DNA from 4 places in the Delftia sp. 11MD genome. Region 3 is predicted to be linked to each of the others. Evidence: predicted binding sites of a transcription regulator. Region 3 holds the regulator's gene; each other region holds the start of a gene.
What was found. The regulator LexA, encoded in region 3, represses DNA repair genes until DNA is damaged. The targets are predictions, from matches to a motif close to ACTGTATNNNNATACAGT.
Positions count from the first base shown of each region.

Region 1 (2,199 bases), 640 kb from region 3:
AAAGGCGGAGACAGCCTCGACCAGCGGCGCCAGGTCGCTGACCGGGCGGCCGAAAGATCGCGTGCAGGCAATCTGCTGCTTTGGTGGTGGCTCATGCTCCAGCCCCAGGCAGGGCATGCCCTGCAACTCGCGCGCTGTGCGCTCCAGCACCACGCCAAAGTGGGCGCGCAGCTGCGGCTGTGGCGCGCGGGCTAGATCCCAAGCCGTGAAGATTTTGTGATCCAGCAGGCGCATCTTGATTCGGCGCCCCACGCCCCAGACGTCGCCCACGGGCACGCTTTCCAGCAGCGACTGCAGCTGTGCTGGCGAAAGCTCGGTGAGGTTGCATACCTGGGCCAGTGAGGCAGGGTAGCTGCCGGGCTTGCGCTCCGCGTCTTTGGCCACATGATTGGCGAGCTTGGCCAGAGTCTTTGTGGGTCCGATGCCGATGCACGTGGGGATGCCGACGCCACGCAAGATGCGGTCACGGATTGCCCAGGATCGGCGCGTCACGTCGCTCACGCCGGCCAGGCCTATGAAGCACTCATCGATGCTGTAAATCTCTTGCTCTGGGCCGAGGCCGGCAGCGAGAGACATCATTCGGTCACTCATGTCGCCGTACAGGGCGAAGTTCGCAGACAGCGCGACAAGCCCCTGGTGGACCCGATGCTTGACTTGGAAGAAGGGCTCGCCCATCTTGATGCCCAGCGCCTTGGCTTCTTCGGATCGGGCGATGGCGCAGCCGTCGTTGTTGCTGAGCACAATCACCGGCTGGCCCTTGAGCGAAGGTCGAAACACGCGCTCGCAGCTCACGTAAAAATTGTTGCCGTCCAGCAGTGCGAACATGACCTGATCTCACAATGTGCGGAACGACTTGACGGCACACGTCACCACGCCCCAGATCTCCAGCTGTTGGCCTTCTTTTGCCCGGATGTCGGGATACGTGGGGTTCTCGGGACGCAGCATCACCTGGTCGAACCTGGACCACAGCCGCTTGCAGGTGAAATCTCCATCGACCTCGGCAACCACAATGTCGCCGTGCTGCGGCCGCAGGTACTTGTCAACCACCAACAAATCTCCGTCAAAGATTCCCGCGCCCGTCATTGAGTCGCCGCGCACTCGCAAGAGAAATGTGCACTGGGGGTGCTTGACCATGATCTTGGCCAAGTCGATGCGGGCACAGCTAAAGTCTTCTGCCGGGCTTGGAAAGCCAGCGCGTACCGGGCTGTCAGGGGCCGGCAGTGGCATCGACGGCATCGTGGCTGCGATGGGGCTGGTGGGGGTAATGAGGTGGGGCATGGCCGAATTCCTTATGCTGTATAAATATACAGTAATCGGAGATTCCCTCAAGTCAGCGCGTTCCCGCGCTGTGGCGTATATGACCCGGCGAAGCGAGAGGCTGATGCGCGGAAGAAAGTAGAATGTTTCGCTTCGACTCCTTAAAGTTGGTGGGGCGAAGTTGGTAGACGCTGTAAGCTATTGATTTGTAACGGTGGAATTTTCCCTTACAAGGCGTAGGTCGGCGGTTCGACCCCGTCAGCACCCACCAAGAACAAAAGGCGAACGAAAGTTCGCCTTTTCTATTTCTGCCACTGAAAGACAGACCATGTTCGAATCCATCCGCAAGCATTCCAAGTTCGTGATGATCTTGTTGTTCTTGCTGATCATTCCCTCGTTCATCTTCGTGGGGGTCAACCAGAACTACTTCACCGAATCCAGCGTGATCGTCGCGCGTGTGGATGGACATGAGATCAAACAGGCCGACTGGGAGAACGCGCACCGCATGGAAAGCGACCGCCTGCGCGCCGAGAACCCCAACGTCGACCCCAAGCTGCTGGATTCGCCGCAGGCGCGCTACGCCACGCTGGAGAAGATGGTGCGTGACCAGGTGCTGGCCGCTGCCGTGCAGAAGATGCACCTGGCCGCATCGGATGCACAGCTGGTGCGCACGCTGCAGGAAATCCCCGCGATTGCCGCGCTCAAGAAGCCGGATGGCTCCATGGATGCCGAAGCCTACCGCGCCCTGGTCGGATCGCAGGGCCTGACGCCTGAGGGCTTCGAGGCCAATCTGCGCCGCGAACTGTCCATGAACCAGGTGATGGGTGGCGTCACGGGCACGGCCTTTGCGACCGACGCCCAGGTCAAGCAGGCCATCGATGCGTTGTACCAGCGCCGCGAAGTGCAGGTGGCACGCTTCGAAGCCAGCGCCTACGCCAGCAA
Region 1 covers NZ_CP194333.1:4,099,622-4,101,820, reverse strand. Annotated here, with positions in the region: gene ACRSCF_RS18495 (Y-family DNA polymerase) at 1-825, opposite strand, end outside; gene ACRSCF_RS18490 (LexA family protein) at 835-1,278, opposite strand; gene ACRSCF_RS18485 (SurA N-terminal domain-containing protein) at 1,586-2,199, shown strand, end outside.
Region 1: ACRSCF_RS18490 (LexA family protein) is a predicted target of LexA. The motif match lies at 1,294-1,311, and genes of this name have one in related genera.

Region 2 (2,199 bases), 1.2 Mb from region 3:
ATTTCGTACTCGGTGTTTCTCGTGCACTTCTCGGTCTGCCTGCTGGTCAACGCCGTGGAAAGCCATTTCTGGCCGCAGTCCATTCCCGCCGCCCTGCTGGGCATGTGCACGGCCTTTGTGCTGTCGATTGCGGCCGGTCATCTGCTGTACGAGCGCGTGGAGCGCCACGTTCCCAGCTGGCACATGGCGCTGCGCTGGCAGGCCGGCCTGGTGGGCACCGGCCTGATCGCGGCATTTGTGGCGGGCCTGCGCTGAGGTGCGGTGCGTCAGTCCACAAACAACAAAGGCAGCCGGTGGGCTGCCTTTTTCGCTTCACGCCGGTCGGCGTTCAACGGTGCAGCTCGCCTGCGCTTTCCGGCTGGAACTCGATGGCATCCACGCGCACGGTGACCTGGCCCGAGGGGCCGGGCATGCGGGACTGGTCGCCCACGCTCAGGCCCAGCAGGGCAATGCCCACGGGCGCGAACACCGACACCTTGTCGGCGCTGCCATCCATCTCCTTGGGATAGACCAAGGTCAGCGTATTGGTCTTGCCCGACTCCAGCAGCGTGAAGCGCACCGTGGAATTCATGGTCACCACGTTGGGCGGCATTTCCTTGGGCTCGAGCACGTCGGCACGGTCCAGCTCGGCCTCGAGCGCCTCGCGGCCGGGAAAGGCGGGTTGCTTGTCCAGCAGGGCCTCGATGCGTTCCAGGTCCAGGGACGAAAGAATGATGTGGGGCTTGCGCTCCATGGTGTTGGCTCCCTTGTGTGCTTGCGCCGTGGCTGCAGTGAAGGGCAGCGGCGCCCAAACGGACAAAAGCCCGGGCAACGCGGTTGTCCGGGCCAAGGCATCTTCAGAAAAGAGAAAAGCACCAAGTTGGTGCGATAAGGCCATTGTGCAGGCCCGTGCGCGTTCTGCCAAGCGAACCCGCACGGTGCGGTGCGGATTGGCGCGGGCACTTGCCAAGCCGGCAAAACCCACTTCGCAACCGCAGGCATGCGGGGAGTGCTTGTTGGTATGACTGTATTTTTATACAGTTGCTTCATGCTTCCCAGTCCTCCCACGCCTCATCACGACACGGCCCGGGTGCCCCTGCACGCCATCAAGGGCCGGGGCGCAGCCAGCCAAATGGCCCACCGCTTCGCCACCGACCCGCGCGAGGCCTTTGACGACGGCTGGGGCAGCCTTGAGGCGCCGGCCGAAGGCGAAGAGGCCGCTGCGCTGCGCACCGAACTGCGCTGGGAGCAGGCCCGCTCGGCGCTGAGCCGCCACCAGTCGCCCGACCTGCCGTTTCACATGGGGCTCAATCCCTACCGGGGCTGCGAGCATGGCTGCATCTATTGCTATGCCCGGCCCACGCACAGCTACCTGGGCTGGTCGCCGGGGCTGGACTTCGAGACCCGGCTCATCGCCAAGCAGAACCTGCCCGAGCTGTTGCGTGCCGAGCTGTCGCGCGCCAGCCATGTGGCCGCGCCCGTGATGCTGGGCTCGGTCACCGACTGCTACCAGCCCGTGGAGCGCGAACTGGGGCTGACGCGCCGCCTGATCGAAGTGCTGGCCGAGGCGCGTCACCCGTTTTCCATCGTCACCAAGGGCAGCGGGGTGGAGCGTGACCTGGACCTGCTGGCCCCGCTGGCGCGCCAGGGCCTGGCCTCGGTGCACATCACGCTGACCACGCTGGATGCCGACCTGGCCCGCCACCTGGAGCCGCGCGCCGCCGCGCCGCACCGCCGGCTGCGCAGCATCCGCGCGCTGACCGAGGCGGGCGTGCCCGTGGGCGTGAGCCTGGCACCGCAGATTCCCTTCATCAACGAAGACCTGGAGAAGGTGCTGGAGGCGGCCGCCGACGCAGGCGCGCGCCACGCCTTCTATGCCGTGCTGCGCCTGCCCTGGGAAGTGGCGCCGCTGTTCGAGCAATGGCTGCAGGTGCACTACCCCGACCGCGCCCGCCGCGTGATGGAGCGCGTGCGCGACCTGCACGGCATCCAGGGCGAGCAGCGCGAGGCCGGCCGCGTGTACAACGCCGAGTTCGGCCAGCGCATGAAAGGTACTGGCCACTGGGCCGAGCTGCTGCGCCAGCGCTTCGCCCTGGCCTGCCGTCGGTACGGGTTCAACCGCGAGCCGCTGCGGCTCGATTGCAGCCTTTACCACCCGTCGCTGCTGCTGCCGCAGCGCAGTCTGTTCTGAGAGCGGACCGGCAGGCTCAAACCGCCTCC
Region 2 covers NZ_CP194333.1:4,668,068-4,670,266, reverse strand. Annotated here, with positions in the region: gene ACRSCF_RS21455 (acyltransferase family protein) at 1-255, shown strand, start outside; gene rnk (nucleoside diphosphate kinase regulator) at 329-733, opposite strand; gene ACRSCF_RS21445 (PA0069 family radical SAM protein) at 1,028-2,170, shown strand; gene ACRSCF_RS21440 (LysR substrate-binding domain-containing protein) at 2,187-2,199, opposite strand, start outside.
Region 2: ACRSCF_RS21445 (PA0069 family radical SAM protein) is a predicted target of LexA. The motif match lies at 1,004-1,021, and genes of this name have one in related genera.

Region 3 (2,199 bases):
GCAACGGGCAGGCCTTCGGCGCAGCGCGTGCCCCGCCAGATCCAGACGCCTTTGTCGCGCGCACGCAGCAAGGCCGCTTCCATGCTTTCGTGAACGGTCGCATTGCCCGTGCCGGCCACCACGATGCCGCGCACGCCTGCGGCCACCAGCGCATCCACGCCGCAGGCACGCGCCAGAGCACCGCTGAACACCACCTCGACCCAGGGCAGCTCATCCAGCGCCAGCAGGTCAGACAGAGCGGGAGCGGAAGTCACCATCCGCGCAACGGGGGCGACTGGCGTGACCGGCGCATCAGGCACCAGCCAGCGCACGCGTCCTTCCTCCACCACGGCCTGCGGGCCACCTTCCATGGAGCGCATGGCCTGCAGTCGGTAAGGGTGGACTTTTTGCACCTGGGCCGCCGCATGCACTTCGCCGCCGGCCACCACCCACACACCGCTGCGCCCGCCGCTGGCGGCCACGGTCACGGCATCGCGCAGATTCTGCGGTCCGTCGGCCAGCAGGGCCGTGGCCGGGCGCATGGCGCAAGTGAGCACGATGGGCTTGGTGGCAGGCAGCAGGCTGTGCAGCAGCCAGGCCGTCTCTTCCAGCGTGTCCGTTCCATGCGTGATCACCACGGCGCGTGTATCCGCATCCTCCAGCGCCTGCGTGCAGGCACGCAGCAACGCGCGCCACACGGGCCAGTCCATATCCTTGCTGTCCACCTGCGCGATCTGCTGCGTCTGCACAGGCCCCAGCGCCTGCTGCTCCAGATCCGGCACGGCATCGAGCAGCGACTGCACCGTGATCTGTCCGGCCTTGTATCCCACTGCCTGCGACTGCGAATCCGCCCGGCCGGCGATGGTGCCGCCCGTGCCAAGAATCACCAACTTTGACTGCCCCACTTGCACCTCTTGGAAAACTGGTTAAAAATACAGATACTGTATAAATCATCAGATGACTTCTCTGCCTGCCATCTGAATTCAAGGACCGGACGCACGCCATGCTCGACCATCCCAAGCTCACCGCCCGCCAGCAACAGATCCTGGACCTGATCCAGGCCGCCATCTCCCGCACGGGCGCGCCCCCCACCCGCGCGGAAATCGCCAACACGCTGGGCTTCAAGTCCGCCAACGCAGCAGAGGAACATCTGCAGGCCCTGGCCCGCAAAGGCGTGATCGAACTGGTCAGCGGCACCTCCCGCGGCATTCGCCTGCGTACCGACACCGTGCGCAACATCAATGCCGCACGCGGCACCAGCTTCGGGCTGCCGCTGTCGGCCCTGGCGCCGCTGATGCTGCCGCTGGTGGGCCGCGTTGCGGCGGGCTCGCCCATTCTCGCCCAGGAACATATCGACCAGACCTATTCCGTCGAACCCAGCCTGTTCCAGGTCCGCCCGGACTATCTGCTGCGCGTGCGCGGCATGTCCATGCGCGACGCGGGCATCATGGACGGCGATCTGCTGGCCGTGCAGTCCGCGCATGAAGCCCGCAACGGGCAGATCGTCGTGGCACGCCTGGGAGATGAAGTCACCGTCAAGCGCCTGCGCCGCACCACGCAGGGCGTGGAGCTCCTGCCGGAAAACCCCGATTACCCGGTGATCCGCGTCGCTCCCGAAGAGGCCTTTGCCATTGAAGGCCTGGCCGTGGGGCTGATCCGCAACAGCATGTCCATGTAAACCGGACAGGCAGCCCTGCACGGGTTGCCACCCCCTACTTCATGCACCGCCCAGGTGGTAGGCGCGAAGCCTTGCAGCTTCGCCCTGGGCGGAGCTTTGCCCGCAAACCGCAATCCTGCCTGTGTCCATGCCTCTTTGAAATACGCCAACAGGAGTCGTCACATGGGATTCGCTCTGCCAACACTGTCTTCTCTGTCCTTCCTGCGCCTGGCACAGGGCATTCGCCTGCCCGCCGCCGCCATGGAGCCCGCCATGCGCACCATCCAGCCCGAATCGCCTGTGCAATCCGAGCAGGCGACCATCCTGTCCTTCAGCAAGGCCCGCCGCCGCAGCCAGCAGCGGCGCAGCAAGTCAGCACGGCTACCAGAACACAGGGATGCGCAGCTGCTGCTGCCCCTGCAACCCGAACTGCCCTCCCTTCCGGCAGATCAGGCCCTGCCTTCGGGTCTGCGCATCATCCAGCGCTCGCCGCAGGAGCAGCCCGAATGCCTGTTCATCTCGGGCCGCATGGCCGATGTCTGTGCCGCCCTGGAACGCATGGA
Region 3 covers NZ_CP194333.1:3,456,203-3,458,401, forward strand. Annotated here, with positions in the region: gene ACRSCF_RS15660 (asparaginase) at 1-884, opposite strand, end outside; gene lexA (transcriptional repressor LexA) at 983-1,657, shown strand; gene ACRSCF_RS15670 (hypothetical protein) at 1,820-2,199, shown strand, end outside.

Region 4 (2,199 bases), 2.9 Mb from region 3:
CAGGCCCAGCTCGCGCGCCGACAGCTCGACCATCTTGCCGTCGATGGTGGCCACGCGGCCGGCCTGGTCGTAGACCAGCGGGCCGTGCTTGATGGTGCTGCTGGCGCCGCCCATACCGCGCCGCGTGAGGGCGCGCACGCGCGCCTCCAGCTCGGACAGCGCAAACGGCTTGGCCATGTAGTCGTCGGCACCGTAGTCCAGCCCCTGCACGCGCTCTTCCACGCTGTCGGCCGCCGTGAGGATGAGCACCGGCAGCGCATCGCCGCGGCCGCGCAGCTTCTTGAGCACTTCGAGACCGTGCATCTTGGGCAGGCCCAGGTCCAGAATCAGCAAATCGAATTCGCTGCTGGTCATCAGCGCGGTGTCGGCCTCGCTGCCATTGGCCACATGGCTGACCACGGCGCCCGAGCCGCGCAGGCTGCGCAGCAGGCCATCGGCCAGGACCTGGTCGTCTTCGGCAATCAGAATGCGCATGGGGGATGTCTCCTGTAATGCAGGCGCGCTCTGGGAGTTGGAAATGCGCGCCTTTAATTCCCAGGATTCTAGGATGCGCCCCGCAGCGCGGGCAGGGACCTTACCCGAGTGAGCCGCCGCCCGCGTAGGCCTCCAGCCCCAGCGCCACCACGGTGGCGATGTCGTCGCCGACTTCCTCGCGGAATTCGGCCTCGGCCTGGGAGACGGCGTCATGGAAAGCCTGCAGCCAGGCCAGGCCCGCTGGCGTGAAGCGGATGCGGCGCGCGCGCGCATCGCGCTCGTCGCTCTCGCGCGTGACCAGGCCCCAGGCCTCGCACTGGGCCACCAGGTCGCCCATGGACTGCTTGGTCATGCCTGCGCGCTCTGCCAGGTCCGTCAGCCGGTCGCCAGCCAGCGACAGATGCCGCGTGATGTGGATATGGGCCGCCCCCACCTTGTCGCGCGCAGCGAGGTTGGACAGTGCCAGCGGCACCTCCACATCGCGCGCCATGAGCTGCAGCACACGCGCGTCGAACCGCCGCATGGCATGGCCGAGCAGGCGGCCCAGGTGGGTCTGGCGCCAGGCGTCGGCGGGCGGCGTGACGGGGGAAAGCTCACTCATGGATGCATTGTGGAGGCAAATCCAACAAGTCAGGAAAACTGACTAAAAACACCAACAAATCAAGACAGCAAGCCCATAAACTACTGTTCAAGCATCCAGCCTGAATGCAAATACAGAGCTGAATCCATACCCAACCCAGGAGTCCGCATGAACACCGCCGTCACCACCGCCAACAGTGAAAAAGCCAAGGCCCTGCAGGCCGCACTCGCCCAGATCGAAAAGCAGTTCGGCAAGGGCACGATCATGCGCCTGGGTGAAGGCGAAGCCATCCAGGACATCCAGGTCGTCTCCACCGGCTCGCTGGGCCTGGACATCGCCCTGGGTGTGGGCGGCCTGCCCCGTGGCCGCGTGATCGAGATCTACGGCCCTGAATCCTCGGGCAAGACCACGCTGACGCTGCAGGTCATCGCCGAAATGCAAAAGCAGGGTGGCACCTGCGCCTTCATCGACGCAGAACACGCGCTGGACACCAGCTATGCCCAGAAGCTGGGCGTGAACCTCAACGAAGTGCTGATCAGCCAGCCCGACACCGGCGAGCAGGCCCTGGAAATCGTGGACAGCCTGGTGCGCTCGGGCGCCGTGGACATGATCGTCGTGGACTCGGTGGCCGCACTGACACCGCGCGCCGAAATCGAAGGCGAGATGGGCGACCAGCTGCCCGGCCTGCAGGCCCGCCTGATGAGCCAGGCGCTGCGCAAGCTGACCTCCACCATCAAGAAGACCAATTGCATGGTCATCTTCATCAACCAGATCCGCATGAAGATCGGCGTGATGTTCGGCAGCCCCGAAACCACCACGGGCGGCAATGCGCTGAAGTTCTACGCCTCGGTCCGCCTGGATATCCGCCGCACCGGCACCATCAAGAAGGGCGACGAAGCCATCGGCAACGAAACCAAGGTCAAGGTCGTCAAGAACAAGGTCTCGCCCCCGTTCAAGACCGCCGAGTTCGACATCCTCTTCGGCGAAGGCATCTCGCGCGAAGGTGAAATCCTGGACATGGGCGTCAACGCCAAGATCCTCGACAAGTCGGGGGCCTGGTACGCCTACAACGGCGAAAAGATCGGCCAGGGTCGCGACAACGCCCGCGAATTCCTGCGCGAGAACAGCGGCCTGGCCGTGGAGAT
Region 4 covers NZ_CP194333.1:6,360,735-6,362,933, forward strand. Annotated here, with positions in the region: gene ACRSCF_RS29155 (response regulator) at 1-474, opposite strand, end outside; gene ACRSCF_RS29160 (MarR family winged helix-turn-helix transcriptional regulator) at 575-1,075, opposite strand; gene recA (recombinase RecA) at 1,223-2,199, shown strand, end outside.
Region 4: recA (recombinase RecA) is a predicted target of LexA. The motif match lies at 1,175-1,192, and genes of this name have one in related genera.